Regions from separate parts of the Streptomyces yangpuensis genome, predicted to be linked through region 1. Evidence: riboswitches for the same ligand, from Rfam matches in the RefSeq annotation. Region 1 holds a riboswitch; the other holds the start of a gene.
What was found. Region 1 has a riboswitch for glycine ahead of gcvP (aminomethyl-transferring glycine dehydrogenase). Riboswitches for the same ligand answer to the same signal wherever they lie in the genome.
Positions count from the first base shown of each region.

Region 2: it holds a riboswitch for glycine, as region 1 does, so the genes downstream of both, gcvT (glycine cleavage system aminomethyltransferase GcvT) here and gcvP (aminomethyl-transferring glycine dehydrogenase) in region 1, are expected to answer to the same signal.

Region 1 covers NZ_CP102514.1:1,249,602-1,258,192, reverse strand. The annotation lists gene NRK68_RS05810 (bifunctional nuclease family protein) at 1-56, shown strand, start outside; partial or broken gene NRK68_RS05805 (MerR family transcriptional regulator) at 385-876, shown strand; gene NRK68_RS05800 (DNA polymerase IV) at 929-2,398, shown strand; gene NRK68_RS05795 (PRC-barrel domain-containing protein) at 2,415-2,801, opposite strand; glycine riboswitch at 2,893-2,991, shown strand; gene gcvP (aminomethyl-transferring glycine dehydrogenase) at 3,185-6,070, shown strand; gene NRK68_RS05785 (DUF5999 family protein) at 6,166-6,354, opposite strand; gene NRK68_RS05780 (hypothetical protein) at 6,616-7,236, opposite strand; gene NRK68_RS05775 (glutamate-cysteine ligase family protein) at 7,733-8,591, shown strand, end outside.
Region 2 covers NZ_CP102514.1:5,193,879-5,202,469, forward strand. The annotation lists gene NRK68_RS23930 (EF-hand domain-containing protein) at 109-321, shown strand; gene NRK68_RS23935 (PadR family transcriptional regulator) at 371-928, opposite strand; gene NRK68_RS23940 (flavodoxin family protein) at 1,041-1,772, shown strand; gene NRK68_RS23945 (dihydrofolate reductase family protein) at 1,831-2,475, shown strand; gene NRK68_RS23950 (AMIN-like domain-containing (lipo)protein) at 2,517-3,017, opposite strand; gene NRK68_RS23955 (L-serine ammonia-lyase) at 3,158-4,540, opposite strand; gene glyA (serine hydroxymethyltransferase) at 4,808-6,064, opposite strand; gene gcvH (glycine cleavage system protein GcvH) at 6,080-6,460, opposite strand; gene gcvT (glycine cleavage system aminomethyltransferase GcvT) at 6,564-7,679, opposite strand; glycine riboswitch at 7,851-7,954, opposite strand; gene NRK68_RS23975 (AAA family ATPase) at 8,160-8,591, shown strand, end outside.

The sequences.
Region 1 (8,591 bases):
TCCGCGAGTTCCTCGACCAGATCTCACCCGAGGACTTCGGTACCGGCCCGCAGTGAGGCGCCCATCCCGTCGTTCACGGTGGCGCTCCGGCCCATTCGAGTAGCCTTTCCCCGGATATGGACACGGGAAACCACTCTCAGGGTGATTATCACTCGGCGTGCCGAGTGTGGCGATCGTTGACGCACCCCTGGTGACTGCCTACCTTCGAGGTGGGCAGGTCAAGGACGGAGGGTCGGCGTGAGGATCACGGGCGACGGTACGACCGGGGGCACCCCCGTACGGAGTGACGCTGGGCCGTACCCGCTGCACGGTGGTGCGGTAGGATCCGCGCGCCGTCAGCCGGAGTCGACGCCGGTCGGACCGGTGGGCGACGACCCGGCGCCCGGGCAGATCGGCTACCGCGGACCGACGGCCTGTGCCGCGGCCGGCATCACCTACCGACAGCTCGACTACTGGGCGCGCACCGGGCTGGTGGAGCCCAGCGTGCGGGCCGCGTACGGGTCGGGGACCCAGCGCCTCTACAGCTTCCGTGACGTCGTCGTCCTCAAGATCGTCAAGCGGTTCCTGGACACCGGTGTGGCCCTGCAGAACATCCGCACGGCCGTGCAGCACCTGCACGATCGCGAGCTTTCGGACCTCGAGCGGATGACGCTGATGAGCGACGGCGCCACCGTGTACGAGTGCACCTCGACCGATCAGGTCGTCAGCCTGCTCCAGGGCGGGCAGGGCGTCTTCGGCATCGCCGTGGGCGTGGTGTGGCGCGACGTGCAGAGCGCGCTGTCGCAGCTGCACGGCGAGCGGGTGGACACCGGCGAGACCCTGGTCGGGCACAACCCGACGGACGAGCTGGCCGCCCGTCGCAACCGCGCCGTCTGAGCGGGCGGACCGGGCCACGGGATTGTCAGCGGCGTAGGGCAGCATCGGTGCTGTGAGAGCCGCTCCGACCATCCTGCATCTGGACATGGACGCCTTCTACGCCTCCGTGGAGCAGGCGTCCAAGCCGAGCCTGCGCGGCAAGGCCGTCATCGTCGGCGGGCTCGGGCCGCGCGGGGTCGTCGCCACGGCCTCGTACGAGGCCAGGCGGTTCGGGGTGCACTCGGCGATGCCGACGGCGCAGGCCAGGCGGCTCTGCCCGAACGGGGCCTATCTGATCCCGCGTTTCACCCTCTACCGGCAGGTCAGCGATGTGGTGATGGCCATGCTGCGGGAGCTGTCGCCGCTGGTGGAGCCGCTCAGCCTGGACGAGGCCTTCGTGGACCTGGAGGCGGGCGGGGTCGCCTTCGACTCGGACTCCGCGCGGGCGACGGGCGAGCGGCTGCGGGCCGACATCAGGGCCGCCACGGGGCTCAGCGGGTCCGTGGGGCTGGCCGGGTCGAAGATGCTGGCCAAGGTGGCCTCCGAGGAGGCCAAGCCCGCCGGGCTGCTGCTGATCGAGCCGGGGACGGAGCGCGAGCTGCTCGCGCCGATGTCCGTACGGACCCTGCCCGGGGTGGGGCCGGCCACGGGGGAGCACCTGCGCCGCGCCGGGATCACCACGGTGGGGGAGCTGGTGGAGGCCGGGGAGGACGAGCTGGTCCGGATGCTCGGGCGCGCCCACGGGGCGGGGCTGTACCGGATGGCGCTGGGGCTGGACGACCGGGCGGTGGTCGCGGAGCGGGACGCGAAGTCGGTGTCGGTCGAGGACACCTTCGATGTGGACCTGCACGACCGGGTGCGGATCCGGGGCGAGGTGCAGCGGCTCGCCGACCGGTGCGTGACGCGGCTGCGGGGCTCCGGGCACTCGGGGCGCACGATCGTGCTCAAGGTGCGGCGCTACGACTTCTCCACACTGACGCGGTCCGAGACATTGCGCGGGCCCACGGACGATCCGGCGGTGGTGCGGGAGGCGGCGGCGCGGCTGCTGGAGGCGGTGGACACCACGGGCGGGGTGCGACTGCTGGGAGTGGGGGTGACGGGGCTCGCGGACTACACGCAGGAGGACCTCTTCGCGCAGTCCCTCGCCGCCGGACCGGAAGCGCCCGACGCGGCGGACGCGGCGGACGGTACGGGAGGTGCCGGCGGTACGGGAGGTGCCGGTGGTGCCGACAGTACGGGAGCTGCGGCCGGGAGAGCAGGGCCGGAGGCGGCGGACGGGGCCGCCGGGGCTCCTGAGGCGCCGGAGCCGCCCGGGGTGCCCCAGGGGGCCCCTGAGCCTCCGGAGCGCCGCTGGGCGGCCGGGAGCGACGTACGGCACGTCCTGTACGGGCCGGGATGGGTGCAGGGCAGCGGGGTCGGGCGGGTGACCGTGCGGTTCGAGCAGCCCGGATCGGAGCCCGGCCGGGTGCGGACCTTCCGGGTGGACGACCCGGAACTGGAGCCGTCCGACCCGCTGCCGCTGGTGGGGGACCCGACCGGGTGAGAGCGCCCGGGCGGGCTCAGCCCTCGTCGCCCGCCAGGCGGCCGAAGTCGCGGTGGAAGTCGGACGGGAGGGTCGTGTCCAGGCCGTAGTGGTGGTAGAGCTGGAGTTCCTGCTCGGGAGAGAGGTGGCGGCCGACGCCGAAGTCGGGTGCGTCCTTGATGAGGGAGCGTTCGAAGGGCACCCGCAGGGTCTCGCCGACCATCTCGCTCGGCTCCAGCGGGACGAAGGCGTCCCGGCTGAACAGGCCGGTCCGGACGGCGGCCCATTCCGGGACACCCGTGGCATCGTCGAGGTACACCTCGTCGATGGTGCCGATCTTGGCACCGTTGCGGTCGAACGCCTTGCGGCCGATCAGGCTGCGCGGATCGATGTCGGTCTGCACGGTCCCTCCAAATGGTCGCATCTGCTCCCCAACGACTACAGAAGTGCATTTCTGCAGCGGAGGCCACTCGGGGAGCCTCTTGAACCCCGCTGGTAGTCTGGGTGACGGCTGTCGACCCTGTGCGGGAGAGTCCTCCGAGTGAGCAAGACGGAGGCGCCGAAGGAGCAAATCCTCCCCGGAATCTCTCAGGCATACGTACCGCACGGACGAGGCCACTCTGGAAAGCAGGGCGGGTACCGGGCGCAGTGCCGGTCCCCCTCCTCACCGACGGTGAAAGCCGGATCCCGCGGGAGACCCCCGTGACTCCGGTGAAACTCTCAGGTGCAGATGACAGAGGGGGAGGCCGTCCGGGTGCCCGCGCCGTGGTGCCCCTCGCAGGTCATATGACCAGGAGGCCTCCGTACATGACCGCCAACCGCATTCCGCTCTCCCAGCTGGAGCGAGGCATCCCCTTCGAACAGCGCCACATCGGCCCGGATGCCGAGGCGCAGGCGAAGATGCTCGCCCAGGTGGGCTACGGCTCCCTGGACGAACTGACCGCCGCCGCGGTACCGGATGTGATCAAGACCGCTGACGCCCTTGCCCTGCCCGAGGCGCGGACCGAGGCCGAGGTGCTCGCCGAGCTGCGTTCGCTCGCCGACCGCAACCAGGTCCTCTCCTCCATGATCGGTCTCGGCTACTACGGGACCTTCACCCCGCCGGTGATCCTCCGCAACGTGATGGAGAACCCGGCCTGGTACACGGCGTACACGCCCTACCAGCCGGAGATCTCGCAGGGCCGCCTCGAGGCCCTCCTGAACTTCCAGACCGTCGTCGCCGACCTCACCGGCCTGCCGACCTCCGGCGCCTCGCTGCTCGACGAGGGCACCGCTGCCGCCGAGGCCATGACCCTGGCCCGCCGCGTGGGCAAGGTCAAGGGCAACGTCTTCCTGGTCGACGCCGACGCCCTGCCGCAGACCGTCGCCGTCATCGAGACGCGCGCCGAGCCGATCGGCATCGAGGTCGTCGTCGCCGACCTCTCCGACGGCATCCCCGCCGAGATCGCCGAGCGTGGCGTCTACGGCGTCCTGCTCCAGTACCCCGGTGCCTCCGGTGCCGTCCGGGACATCAAGCCGGTCATCGACCAGGCCCACGAGCTCGGTGCCATCGTCACCGTCTCGGCCGACCTGCTCGCCCTGACCCTGCTGAAGTCCCCGGGCGCCCTCGGCGCGGACATCGCGGTCGGCACCACCCAGCGCTTCGGTGTCCCGATGGGCTTCGGCGGACCGCACGCCGGCTACATGGCCGTCCAGGACAAGCACGCCCGCTCGCTGCCCGGCCGCCTCGTCGGCGTCTCGGTGGACGCGGACGGCAACAAGGCCTACCGCCTGGCCCTGCAGACCCGCGAGCAGCACATCCGCCGCGAGAAGGCCACCAGCAACATCTGCACCGCGCAGGTGCTGCTCGCCGTCATGGCCGGCATGTACGCCGTCTACCACGGCCCGGACGGCCTGCGGACGATCGCCCGCCGGACCCACCGCTACGCCACGCTGCTCGCCGCGGGCCTGCAGGCCGGCGGGGTGGAGACCGTGCACGGTGCCTACTTCGACACGGTCACCGCCCGGGTTCCCGGCCGAGCGGCCGAGGTCGTCGCCGCCGCCCGCGAGGGCGGGGTCAACCTGCACCGGGTCGACGCCGACCTCGTCTCGATCAGCTGCGACGAGACCACCCTGCGCGCCGACATCGAGGCCGTCTGGGCAGCCTTCGGCGTCACCGCCGACATCGAGGCCCTCGACGAGGCCGCGGACGACACGCTGCCCGAGGGCCTGCTGCGCTCGGACGCCTACCTGACGCACCCCGTCTTCCACCAGCACCGTTCCGAGACCGCGATGCTGCGCTACCTGCGCAAGCTCTCGGACAAGGACTACGCGCTGGACCGCGGCATGATCCCGCTGGGCTCCTGCACGATGAAGCTCAACGCGACCACCGAGATGGAGCCGGTGACCTGGCCCGAGTTCGGCCAGCTGCACCCCTTCGCCCCGGTGGAACAGGCCGAGGGTTACCTCACGCTCATCACCGAGCTGGAGGAACGTCTCTGCGAGGTCACCGGCTACGACAAGGTCTCCATCCAGCCGAACGCCGGCTCCCAGGGTGAGCTCGCCGGCCTGCTGGCCGTGCGCGCCTACCACCGCGCCAACGGCGACGAGCAGCGCACCATCTGCCTCATCCCGTCCTCCGCGCACGGCACCAACGCCGCCAGCGCCGTGATGGCCGGCATGAAGGTCGTCGTCGTCAAGACCGCCGACGACGGCGAGGTGGACGCGGACGACCTGCGCGCCAAGATCGAGCAGCACCGCGACGAGCTCGCCGTGCTGATGATCACCTACCCGTCCACGCACGGTGTGTTCGAGGAGCACGTCGCCGACATCTGCGCCCAGGTGCACGACGCCGGCGGCCAGGTCTACGTCGACGGTGCCAACCTCAACGCCCTGGTGGGCCTGGCCAAGCCGGGTCACTTCGGCGGCGACGTCTCGCACCTGAACCTGCACAAGACCTTCTGCATCCCGCACGGCGGCGGCGGCCCGGGCGTCGGCCCGGTCGGCGTCCGGGCGCACCTCGCCCCGTACCTGCCGAACCACCCGCTCCAGCCGACCGCCGGCCCGGAGACGGGCGTCGGCCCGATCTCGGCCGCTCCGTGGGGCTCGGCCGGCATCCTGCCGATCTCCTGGTCGTACGTGCGCCTCATGGGCGGCGAGGGCCTCAAGCGCGCCACCCAGGTCGCGGTGCTCGGCGCCAACTACATCGCCAAGCGCCTGGAGCCGCACTACCCGGTGCTCTACACCGGCCCGGGCAACCTGGTCGCGCACGAGTGCATCATCGACCTGCGTCCGCTGTCGAAGTCCACGGGCGTCAGCGTGGACGACATCGCCAAGCGTCTGATCGACTACGGCTTCCACGCGCCGACGATGTCCTTCCCGGTCGCCGGCACGCTGATGATCGAGCCCACGGAGTCCGAGGACCTCACTGAGATCGACCGGTTCTGCGACGCGATGATCGCCATCCGCGGCGAGATCGAGCGGGTCGCGGGCGGCGAGTGGCCGGCGGACGACAACCCGCTGGCCAACGCCCCGCACACGGCCGCCGCGCTGGGCGGCGAGTGGAACCACCCGTACACCCGGGACGAGGCCGTCTTCCCCGGCGGCGTCGTGGCCGCCGAGAAGTACTGGCCGCCGGTGCGCCGCATCGACGGTGCGTTCGGCGACCGCAACCTCGTGTGCTCCTGCCCGCCGCTGGACGAGTACGACAACTGAGGCGCCCCCGCCTCTGACGGCCGTCGTACGACATGACGAAGGGGCCGGCCCGGAAGATCCTTCCGGGCCGGCCCCTTCGTCGTCCGGGTCGTCCTCTACGCCGCAGCGAGCGGGCGGTGCGGGGCGATGATCTGCCCGTCCGGGAGCAGCTCACCGGTGTCCTCGAAGAGCAGGACGCCGTTGCACAGCAGGCTCCAGCCCTGTTCCGGGTGGTTGGCCACGGGGCGCGCGGCCTCCCGGTCGGCGGATTCGGCAGACGGGCAGGCTGGCTGGTGCTGGCACATGGATGCGTTCTTTCGCTGCGGTGTGGTCTGTGTGCTACGGCTCGATACCTGATTCATGGCCGTCCCCCTGGGTCATCCCCGCAGCCGCGGGGCGCTTGTCATCAGTGTTCCCCCACGACAGCCGCTTCGCAGGGATTTCCCTGCAGCTGTCCTCATGGATTGATGACGCATCACTCGTGCGGGCGGTTCAGGCCAACTCCCCTGTCATTTCGGATGGTTCACAGGTGGCCCGGGCGGACTAGGCCGGATGGGTGAATCGGGTCAGGCGGCGGGCGCGGCCAGCGACGGCGGGACCGGCGCGGTCGCGGGCGTGAGCCGGTGGGTCAGCACGGGCAGCAGTTCCGAGACCGGATGCGGCCGGTACGCGGCGATGCCGGGCGGGGCCGGGGCCAGCGGCACCAGCAGGTCCTCGCCGGCGGGCAGTCCGGCGGCGGCGTCGGCGCCCACCGCCCCGTGCAGCCACAGCGTCAGCATGTAGAGCTCCGGTACGGAGAGCAGCCGGGGCTGGTAGCCGGTGGCGAGCAGCTCGGCCTGGCGCAGGGCGCGCTCGGTGGCGGCCACGTAGGGGCCCTCGAAGAAGTGGGAGAAGGCCCAGCCGTCGGGCGTCAGCCGGGTGTCCGCCGCCGCGACGTGGCGGTCCCCGCTGCGGATCAGGAACCGCCAGCCCACGAGCCGGGTCCGGGGCGGCCGGCCGGCGGACGCGAGGTCCGAGAGCGTCAGCCGGTCGAGGACGTGGACCGGAAGGGGCAGTTCGGCGGTCAGCGGCCCCTGGATCGCGCGCAGGGCCGGGGTGTGCGCCTCATGGACGGCGGTGGGGGAACCGAGTGCCGCGAGGACGCTGCGCAGGGCGGGTGCGGGAGCCGGGGGGACATGCAGCGGCATGGTGGGTCGCCTCTCACTTGGGAGACCGGTGGAACGGGGGCAGGTGCGGGACGGCGCTGTCGCATTCTGGGGCCAGAGGGGGGCCGAGGGGCAATGGCCGCGCGCCAACTCTCTGCCTCGTTTGCGGAGTTTATACGACATGTGTTCACGCAGTGTTTCGGCTAGCTGTCCCGCCTATTGCCGACAAGGCGCTTACCGGTCCCGCTGACATGGCATTCATGCCGGATGAGCGCGAACGTGCCGCGCTGACCTCGGAGGTTACCGGAAGGGGGCTCGGCTGGAAAGAACCTGTTTCCTGAGGCGGGCAAATGCCAAGATGAATTTGCGTGAAGCGACTTGCCAGGTGAATGTGCCGAAGCGCCCTTCGGCCAACCCGGCGCGCGCTCCTCGCCACGCACGCCCCCTCCGCGTTATGGATCACGATGCCGGGGCATCATCGACCGTAACGCGCGCCTGGGTGCCCCGGGGCCAGGCCCACTCGAGGAGGGACGCTTCGATGGGGGAGAAGGTCGTGGCGGGAGGATTCGACCTGTCCGATCGGCAGCGGTATCGAAGGAAACTCCACGAGTGTCTGGAGGGACTGGAGCGACTTCTGGCGGAGAAGAGGTTCGATCGCCCGAAGAACATGATGGGGCTGGAGATCGAGCTGAATCTCGCGGGAACCGACGGGATGCCGCGCATGGTGAATGCCCAGGTGCTGGAGCGGATTGCCAGCCCCGATTTCCAGACCGAACTGGGAATGTTCAATCTGGAGGTGAACGTTCTGCCGCACCGGCTCGGCGGGCGGGTATTCGACCGGCTCGCCGAAGAACTCAGCGCGGGACTCGGATACGCCCACCGGCAGGCCGCGGAGATCGACGCCGGGGTGGTGATGATCGGCATCCTGCCGACGATCTCCCGCGCGGACCTGGTCACCGCGAACCTCTCCGCGGTGGACCGCTACTCCCTGCTGAACGAACAGATCCTGATGATGCGTGGCGAGGACTTCACACTCGACATCGACGGCGTCGAGCGGCTGATCTGGACCTCCGGGTCGATCGTGCCCGAGGCCGCCTGCACGTCCGTACAGCTGCACCTCCAGGTGACGCCGGCCCGCTTCTCTGCCGTATGGAACGCGGCGCAGGCGGTGACCGCCGCACAGATAGCCGTCGGCGCCAACTCGCCCTTCCTGTTCGGGCGTGAGCTGTGGCGGGAGTCGCGGCCGCCGCTGTTCACCCAGGCCACCGACACCCGGCCGCCGGAGCTGCAGGCCCAGGGCGTGCGGCCGCGCACCTGGTTCGGGGAGCGGTGGGTGGACTCGGCGTACGAGCTCTTCGCCGAGAACGTCCGCTACTTCCCCTCCCTGCTGCCCATCT
Region 2 (8,591 bases), 3.9 Mb from region 1:
ACAAGTCCTAGGGGGTGTCCGGCGGAGCCCCGGGACCCGGGGGGTCCCGCCCGCCCGGGGTGCCGCTACCCTGGGCCGGTCAACAAGCACCAAGAAGGGGTGGACCCAGTGGCGGACATCGAGAGCGCACGGGCTACGTTCGACAGGTTCGACGTGAACGGTGACGGCTTCATCACGGCCGACGAATACAGCGCCGCGATGCGCGCCATGGGCGACGCCCACGTCTCCCCGGCCGTCGCGGACTCCGTCGTCGCCTCCAAGGACACCAACGGCGACAACCTGCTGAGCTTCGACGAGTTCTGGGCCTCCCTGAACAAGTAGTCCCCCGGTCTGCCGCCCGGGGCCCGCGGGCCCCGGGCGGCAGAGCGCGTCAGGCCGCCGGCCCGGACCCGTCCTCCATGTCACCGACCTCGGCGAGGGCCTCCTCCAGCCAGGTCAGCCAGAACGTCTCCAGGGCGATCCCGCCGTGCAGGACGAGCCGGCGCAGCCGGTCCTCCACGGCGTCGCGCCCCGGCGGGAAGTCCTTCGCCTCGATGGCCTCGTACTGCGCCAGCTGGCGCCGGTGCAGGTCCAGATGGCGCCGCAGCTCGGGGCCGAGCCCCTGCGGCCCCACGACGCCCGCCGCCCGGATCCGCAGCAGCAGCGGATCGCGCATCGGCTTGGGGTCCTGGCTCTCCGCGACCCACCGGGCCAGCTCCGAGCCTCCCGCGGGCAACACCTCGTACTCCTTCTTCTGCCCCCGCACGGGCACCTCGCTGGGCAGCGCCCGGATCAGCCCGGCCTCCTCCAGCCGTCCCAGCTCGCGGTAGATCTGCTGGTGCGTCGCCGACCAGAAGTACCCGATCGACTTGTCGAACCGCCGGGTCAGCTCCAGCCCGGACGAGGGCTTCTCGAGCAGGGCGGTGAGGATGGCGTGCGGCAGCGACATGCCGCCATCCTAGGTTTGCGCAGACCCGGCCGGCGCGATCCCCTCCCCCCGGCCGCCCCCGTACGGGCCAGGCCCGCTGGCGTCCGCCCCGCGGGCTGCGCACGCTGGGTGCGTGGCTGCCGACGAGAACACGCCGAACCCTGCGCGCTACGCCGACCTCACGGCCCTCTACGTGAACTGCACGCTCAAACGCTCGCCCGAGACCAGCAACACCGAGGGCCTGATCGACCGGAGCCGCGCGGTCATGGACTCCGCGGGCGTCCGCACCTCCCTCGTCCGCGCCGTGGACCACGACATCGCGACGGGCGTCTGGCCGGACATGACCGAGCACGGCTGGGAGAGCGACCAGTGGCCGGTCCTCTACAGCCAGGTCATGGACGCCGACATCCTCGTCCTGTGCGGCCCCATCTGGCTCGGCGACAACAGCTCCGTGATGAAGAAGGTGATCGAGCGGCTCTACGCCTGCTCCTCCCTGCTGAACGAGCACGGCCAGTACGCCTACTACGGCCGCGTCGGCGGCGCACTGATCACCGGCAACGAGGACGGTGTCAAACACTGCGCCATGAACGTCCTCTACAGCCTCCAGCACCTCGGCTACGCGATCCCGCCGCAGGCCGACGCGGGCTGGATCGGCGAGGCGGGCCCGGGGCCGTCCTACCTCGACCCCGGCTCGGGCGGCCCCGAGAACGACTTCACCAACCGCAACACGGCCTTCATGTCCTGGAACCTCATGCACCTGGCCGCCCTGCTCAAGCGTTCCGGTGGCATCCCGGCACACGGGAACCAGCGCTCGGAGTGGGACGCCGGCTGCCGCTTCGACTTCCCCAACCCCGAGCACCGATGAGTTCTGCGCGCCCGGACGGTCTCACGGTGGACGACACGACCGGAGGAAGAGGAAGCCCGTGGAGCAGCTGCTGAGAGTCCAGAACTTCTGCGTCTCGCGCGATGGATTCGGCACCGGTGAGCACCAGAGCCTGGAGCGGCCCTTCGGGCACGCCGATCCCGGTGCCATGTTCGCGTGGGCCGGGGCCACCGCGAGCTGGCCGAACCGCACCGACCCGGGCGGCAGCCGGGGCCTGGACGACTACTTCACCCGGGACTTCACGCACAACATCGGCGCGGAGATCATGGGCCGCAACAAGTTCGGACCCCAGCGGGGGCCCTGGGCCGACCACGACTGGCGCGGCTGGTGGGGGGACGAGCCGCCGTTCCACACGCCGGTCTTCGTCATGACCCACCACCCGCGCCCCTCGTTCACGCTCTCCGACACCACCTTCCACTTCGTCGACGACGACCCGGCCGCCGTCCTCGCCACGGCCAGGGAAGCGGCGCGGGGCAAGGACGTCCGGCTCGGCGGCGGGGCCACCACCATCCGGGAGTTCCTCGACGCCGGCCTCGTCGACACCCTGCACGTGGCGGTCGCGCCCGTGGAGATCGGCTCCGGGGTGCGGCTGTGGGAATCGCCCGAGGAGCTGCTGGACCGCTTCCACCTGGAGGTCGTGCCCAGCCCGAGCGGCGTGACGCACCATCTGTTCTGGCGCCGGTGACACGGGCCGGCCCGGGGCGTACGACGCCCCGGGCCGCTGGTTCAGTGCGCGATGTCCACGACGAACCGCTCGGGCGAGTGCAGGCTGTAGGCGCGGTAGTAGGGGAGGGTGTCGAAGGCGGCGCCGAAGGTCACGTACCCCTCGTAGTCGCCGGTCATGGCGAGCCCCTTCAGCTTGCTGAGGTAGATCCTCTGCAGCTTGGGGCCGTGGTAGACGCTCTCGCCCGCGTCGTTGTGCGCGGCGGCGGGGTTGAGGCGGATCTCCAGGAAATGCTTCCCGGCCAGCGGGACGGGCTTTCCGGACCCGTCGTACACGAGCTGTGCGACGGGTGTGACGGTCACCGTGGGGGCGTACCCCTGCAGGTCGATGACGATCCGGTCGAACGTGGCGTGCCCGCCCCAGCGGGCGTTCACGACGAGCGGGGTCGGGACCTGGGTGGAGGCGAGGGAGGAGGCCGAGGCGGGCGAGGCGAACGCGAGTCCGGCGGCGAGCAGCACGCCGGAGGCCAGAGCCACGAACCGCCGAAGACGTGTGTGGATCATGATGTCCCCTCGATTCTCGAGAGACGGGGACTGATGGCACCCCCTAGGACGCCACCCCGGACCCGCCGGTTCCGCCCGCCGGGAACGCAGCGGGGGCCGGGCGTACGCCGCCCGGCCCCCGCTGCGTCACGCGTGTGCGGTCAGCACTCGATGACGTTGACCGCGAGCCCGCCGCGGGCGGTCTCCTTGTACTTGATCTTCATGTCGGCGCCGGTCTCCTTCATGGTCTTGATGACCTTGTCGAGGGAGACCTTGTGGGAGCCGTCGCCGCGCATCGCCATCTTGGCGGCGGTGACGGCCTTGACCGCGGCCATGCCGTTGCGCTCGATGCAGGGGATCTGGACCAGGCCGCCGACCGGGTCGCAGGTCAGGCCCAGGTTGTGCTCCATGCCGATCTCGGCGGCGTTCTCGACCTGCTCCGGGGTGCCGCCCAGGACCTCGGCGAGGGCGCCGGCCGCCATCGAGCAGGCCGAGCCCACCTCGCCCTGGCAGCCGACCTCGGCGCCGGAGATCGAGGCGTTCTCCTTGAACAGCATGCCGATCGCGCCCGCGGCCAGGAGGAAGCGGACCACGCCGTCCTCGTCCGCGCCCGGGACGAAGTTCATGTAGTAGTGCAGGACGGCCGGGAGGACGCCCGCCGCGCCGTTGGTGGGCGCGGTGACGACACGGCCGCCGGCCGCGTTCTCCTCGTTGACCGCCATCGCGTAGATCGTGGTCCACTCGCTGCGGTGCATCATCGGGTCGCCCTCGGTGCGCAGCTGGCGCGCCGTGGAGGCGGCGCGGCGCTTGACCCGCAGGCCGCCGGGGAGGATGCCCTCGCGGGACATGCCGCGCGAGACGCAGGACTGCATGACGCGCCAGATCTCCAGGAGGCCCTCGCGGATCTCCTCCTCCGTGCGCCAGGCCTTCTCGTTCTCCAGCATCAGGGAGGAGATCGACAGGCCGGTCTCGTTCGCGAGGCGCAGCATCTCGTCACCGGAGCGGAAGGGGTACTTCAGCACCGTGTCGTCGAGCTTGATCCGGTCCTCGCCGACCGCGTCCTCGTCCACGACGAAGCCGCCGCCGACCGAGTAGTAGGTCTTCTCCAGCAGCGGGGTGCCGGCCTCGTCGTACGCGAAGAGCGTCATGCCGTTCGCGTGGTACGGCAGGGAGCGCCGGCGGTGCAGGATCAGCTGGTTCGGCTCGTCGAAGGCGATCTCGTGGCCATCGCCTATCTCCGCGCCCAGCAGGCGCAGGCGGCCGCTCTTGCGGATGCGCTCCACCTCGTCGTCGGCGGTCTCCACGTCCACGGTGCGGGGGGAGTGGCCTTCCAGGCCCAGCAGCACCGCCTTGGGCGTGCCGTGGCCGTGGCCTGTCGCGCCGAGGGAGCCGAAGAGCTCGGCCCGCACGGAGGCCGTCTGGGCGAGCACGCCGTCCTTCTTCAGCCGCGTCACGAACATGCGGGCGGCGCGCATCGGACCGACCGTGTGGGAGGAGGAGGGACCGATGCCGATGGAGAAGAGGTCGAAGACGGAGATGGCCACGGTGGCGGACTCCCTTGTCTGCTCGTGGGGTGGGAGGGGGCAGGAGGGGGATTGTTCGGACTATGTCCGACAGACGAGCTTAACGCGGCGCGGTGAACGACCTGGCTGCCGGAAGGAGTGGGAAGCGTTACGCCGACGTGGCGGGCCGGGGCCGGAGCCGGTGGCCGCACCCCCCGGGGACCCGGGGAAAGGGGCGAAGGGGAGGGGAAAAAGGGGGAAGGGCCCGGCCCTGTGCGGTGACCAGGCCGGGCCCTTCCACGCCCACCGCTAGAGCGAGGGGTACAGCGGGAACTTCGCGGCGAGCGCCGAGACGCGCGCCTTGAGGCCCTCGGCGTCGTACGCCGGCTTCAGCGCCTGCGCGATGATCTCGGCGACCTCGGTGAAGGCCTCGGCGTCGAAACCGCGGGTGGCCAGCGCCGGCGTACCGATCCGCAGACCCGAGGTGACCATCGGCGGCCGCGGGTCGTTCGGGATGGCGTTGCGGTTGACCGTGATGCCGACCTCGTGGAGGCGGTCCTCGGCCTGCTGGCCGTCCAGCTCGGAGTTGCGCAGGTCGACCAGGACCAGGTGAACGTCGGTGCCGCCGGTGAGGACGTCCACGCCCACGGCCTTGACGTCGTCCTGGACCAGACGGGCGGCGAGGATCTTCGCGCCCTCCAGAGTGCGCTCCTGGCGCTCCTTGAACTCGGGCGAGGCCGCGACCTTGAAGGAGACGGCCTTGGCCGCGATCACGTGCTCCAGCGGACCGCCCTGCTGACCGGGGAAGACCGCGGAGTTGATCTTCTTGGCGAGTTCCTGCGTCGACAGGATGACACCGCCGCGCGGACCGCCGAGGGTCTTGTGCGTGGTGGTGGTCACGACGTGGGCGTGCGGCACCGGGTTGGGGTGCAGGCCCGCGGCGACCAGGCCGGCGAAGTGCGCCATGTCGACCATCAGGTACGCGCCGACCTCGTCCGCGATGCGGCGGAAGGCGGCGAAGTCGAGCTGGCGCGGGTAGGCGGACCAGCCCGCGACGATCAGCTGCGGCTTGGACTCCTTGGCGAGGCGCTCGACCTCGGCCATGTCCACCTCGCCGGACTCGTCCACGTGGTACGGGACCACGTTGTAGAGCTTGCCGGAGAAGTTGATCTTCATGCCGTGGGTCAGGTGACCGCCGTGGGCCAGGTTCAGGCCCATGATCGTGTCGCCCGGCTTGAGCAGCGCGAACATCGCGGCGGCGTTCGCCTGCGCACCGGAGTGCGGCTGGACGTTCGCGGCCTCGGCGCCGAACAGCGCCTTGATGCGGTCGATCGCGATCTGCTCGACCACGTCGACGTGCTCGCAGCCGCCGTAGTAGCGGCGGCCCGGGTAGCCCTCGGCGTACTTGTTGGTGAGGACCGAGCCCTGGGCCTCCATGACGGCGACCGGAGCGAAGTTCTCCGACGCGATCATCTCCAGGGTGGACTGCTGGCGCACGAGCTCCGCGTCGACGGCGGCGGCGACGTCGGGGTCGAGCTCGTGGAGAGGGGTGTTCAGTACAGACATCAGGGTCCCCTGGGGTCAGTTACCGGCGGTGAGCTTGGTGTACTCCTCGAAGGAGAGCGCGTCCTTGGGCTCCTCGGAGAGACGGACCTTGAACAGCCAGCCGCCCTCGAACGGGGCGGTGTTCACGAGCGCCGGGTCGTCGACGACGTCCTGGTTGGCCTCGACGATCTCGCCGGAGACCGGGGAGTACAGGTCGCTGACCGACTTGGTCGACTCCAGCTCGCCGCAGGTCTCGCCCTCGGTCACGGTGTCGCCGACCTCGGGGAGCTGGGCGTAGACGACGTCACCGAGCGCGTTGGCCGCGAACTCCGTGATGCCGACCGTCGCGACGCCGTCCACGACGTCCGACAGCCACTCGTGCTCCTTGGTGTAACGCAGCTTCTCGGGGTTGCTCATGGCCTGATTCTCCTGGATGCGGGGGAGTGGATACGAACTGCGGTCTTGGGTACTGAGACGGCGCCGTGCGGGTACCCGTACGGCGGACGTCGTGCGCGGAGGGTTACTTCTGCCGCTTGTAGAACGGCAGCGCCACGACCTCGTACGGCTCATGCGTACCGCGAATGTCGACGCCGACGCCGGAGGTGCCGGGCGCGGCGTGCTCCGCGTCCACGTACGCCATCGCGATCGGCTTGCCCAGCGTCGGGGACGGGGCACCCGAGGTGACCTCGCCGACGACCTCGCCGCCGAAGGTGACGGCGAAACCGGCACGCGGGACGCGGCGGCCCTCGGCGATCAGGCCGACCAGCTTGCGCGGCGCCTTGGTCGCGGCCTGCTCGGCGGCGGCCTCCAGGGCGGCGCGGCCCACGAAGTCGCCCTCCTTCTCGAACTTCACGACCCGGCCCAGACCCGCGTCGAACGGGGTCAGGGAGGTGGTCAGCTCGTGCCCGTACAGCGGCATGCCCGCTTCCAGGCGCAGGGTGTCGCGGCAGGACAGGCCGGCCGGGACCAGGCCGACGCCCTCGCCCGCCTTGGTGAGCGCCTGCCACAGCTCCACGGCGTGCTCGGGGGCGACGAACAGCTCGAAGCCGTCCTCGCCGGTGTAGCCCGTACGCGCGATCAGCGCGGGCACGCCCGCGACGGTGCCCGGCAGGCCGGCGTAGTACTTCAGGCCGTCGAGGTCGGCGTCGGTGAGCGAGGCCAGGATGCCGGGGGACTCCGGGCCCTGCACCGCGATCAGCGCGTAGGCGTCGCGGTCGTCGCGGACCTCGGTGTCGAAGCCGGCGGCACGCTCGGTCAGGGCGTCGAGGACGACCTGGGCGTTGGAGGCGTTGGCGACGACCATGTACTCGGTCTCGCCGAGGCGGTAGACGATCAGGTCGTCGAGGATCCCGCCGTCCTCCTGGCAGATGTGCGTGTAGCGGGCGCGGCCGACGCCGACGGTGGAGATGTTGCCGACCAGCGCGTAGTCCAGGGCCTTGACGGCCTCCGGGCCGGTCAGCGTGATCTCGCCCATGTGGGACAGGTCGAAGAGACCGGCCTTCGTGCGGACGGCGTTGTGCTCGTCGCGCTCGCTGGCGTATCGCAGCGGCATGTCCCAGCCCGCGAAGTCGGTCATGGTCGCACCGAGCGAGCGGTGCAGCGCATCGAGGGCGGTCAGACGGGGGGCAGTGCTCATGGGTGTGGCTCCCGGGTCCCAGGGCATCGACATGACATGACGAGGACGTTCCTCCCCATCTGTCATCGGAACCTGAGAGGTTCGCCGAGAGTTCCGCCGATCGTCCGATCGCCGGTCACCCCGACTTGCACCTTGGGTGGAGCTGCCGCGCAGCTCGCTTTTCAGATCTGCCTCATCCACGCGGTACGGGGCCTGAGAGATTCAAGGGAGGTTCTTGCTCCTTCGGCGCCCGCGCACGGCCTTGCGGCGTGCCGGGACTCTCCCGCGCGGATTCAAGCGGCCGGTATGCAGTTGGTCCAGATGGCGCACATCATTGCACGGCATGTCCGTGATCGGGGGTCGGGGTCCGAAAGTTCGTATGCCCATCCGAGCGGGCGGAGCGGAACCGGACATGCCGATTACCGTCTCTTTACACTCAGTGGGGAAGGGTCCCGGTGACCCGATTCGGGGGAGGCGAACACTGTGCGGAGATTCGGACCGGTGACGACGACGGGAACCGTGGACGCGGTGCCGGTGCAGCGGCGCGGCGCGCGTGAGCGCGGGAGGACGGCGGACGGCCTCGGCCTCGTGCGCGACCTGCGCGGCCCGGCGCTGCGCGGACCCCGGCGGCTCGGTTTCGCCGAGGGCGACATCGTCGTCGTCTCCGGGCTGCCCGGCGGCGGCAAGAGCACGCTGATCAAGCGGGCCGCGCCGGAGGGCGGGGCCGTCGACTCCCAGGACACCCGCGAGCGCTGGGAGCGCCGGATGCCCGCCGGGCTGCCGTACGCGGTCTACCGCCCGCTGGTGCGCGCCGCCCACTACTGGGGGCTGTACCGGATCCTGCGCTCCGGCGCCTCCGTGGTCGTCCACGACTGCGGCACCCAGAGCTGGGTGCGCGGCCTGCTCGCCGCGGCCGCCCGCCGCCGGGGCCGG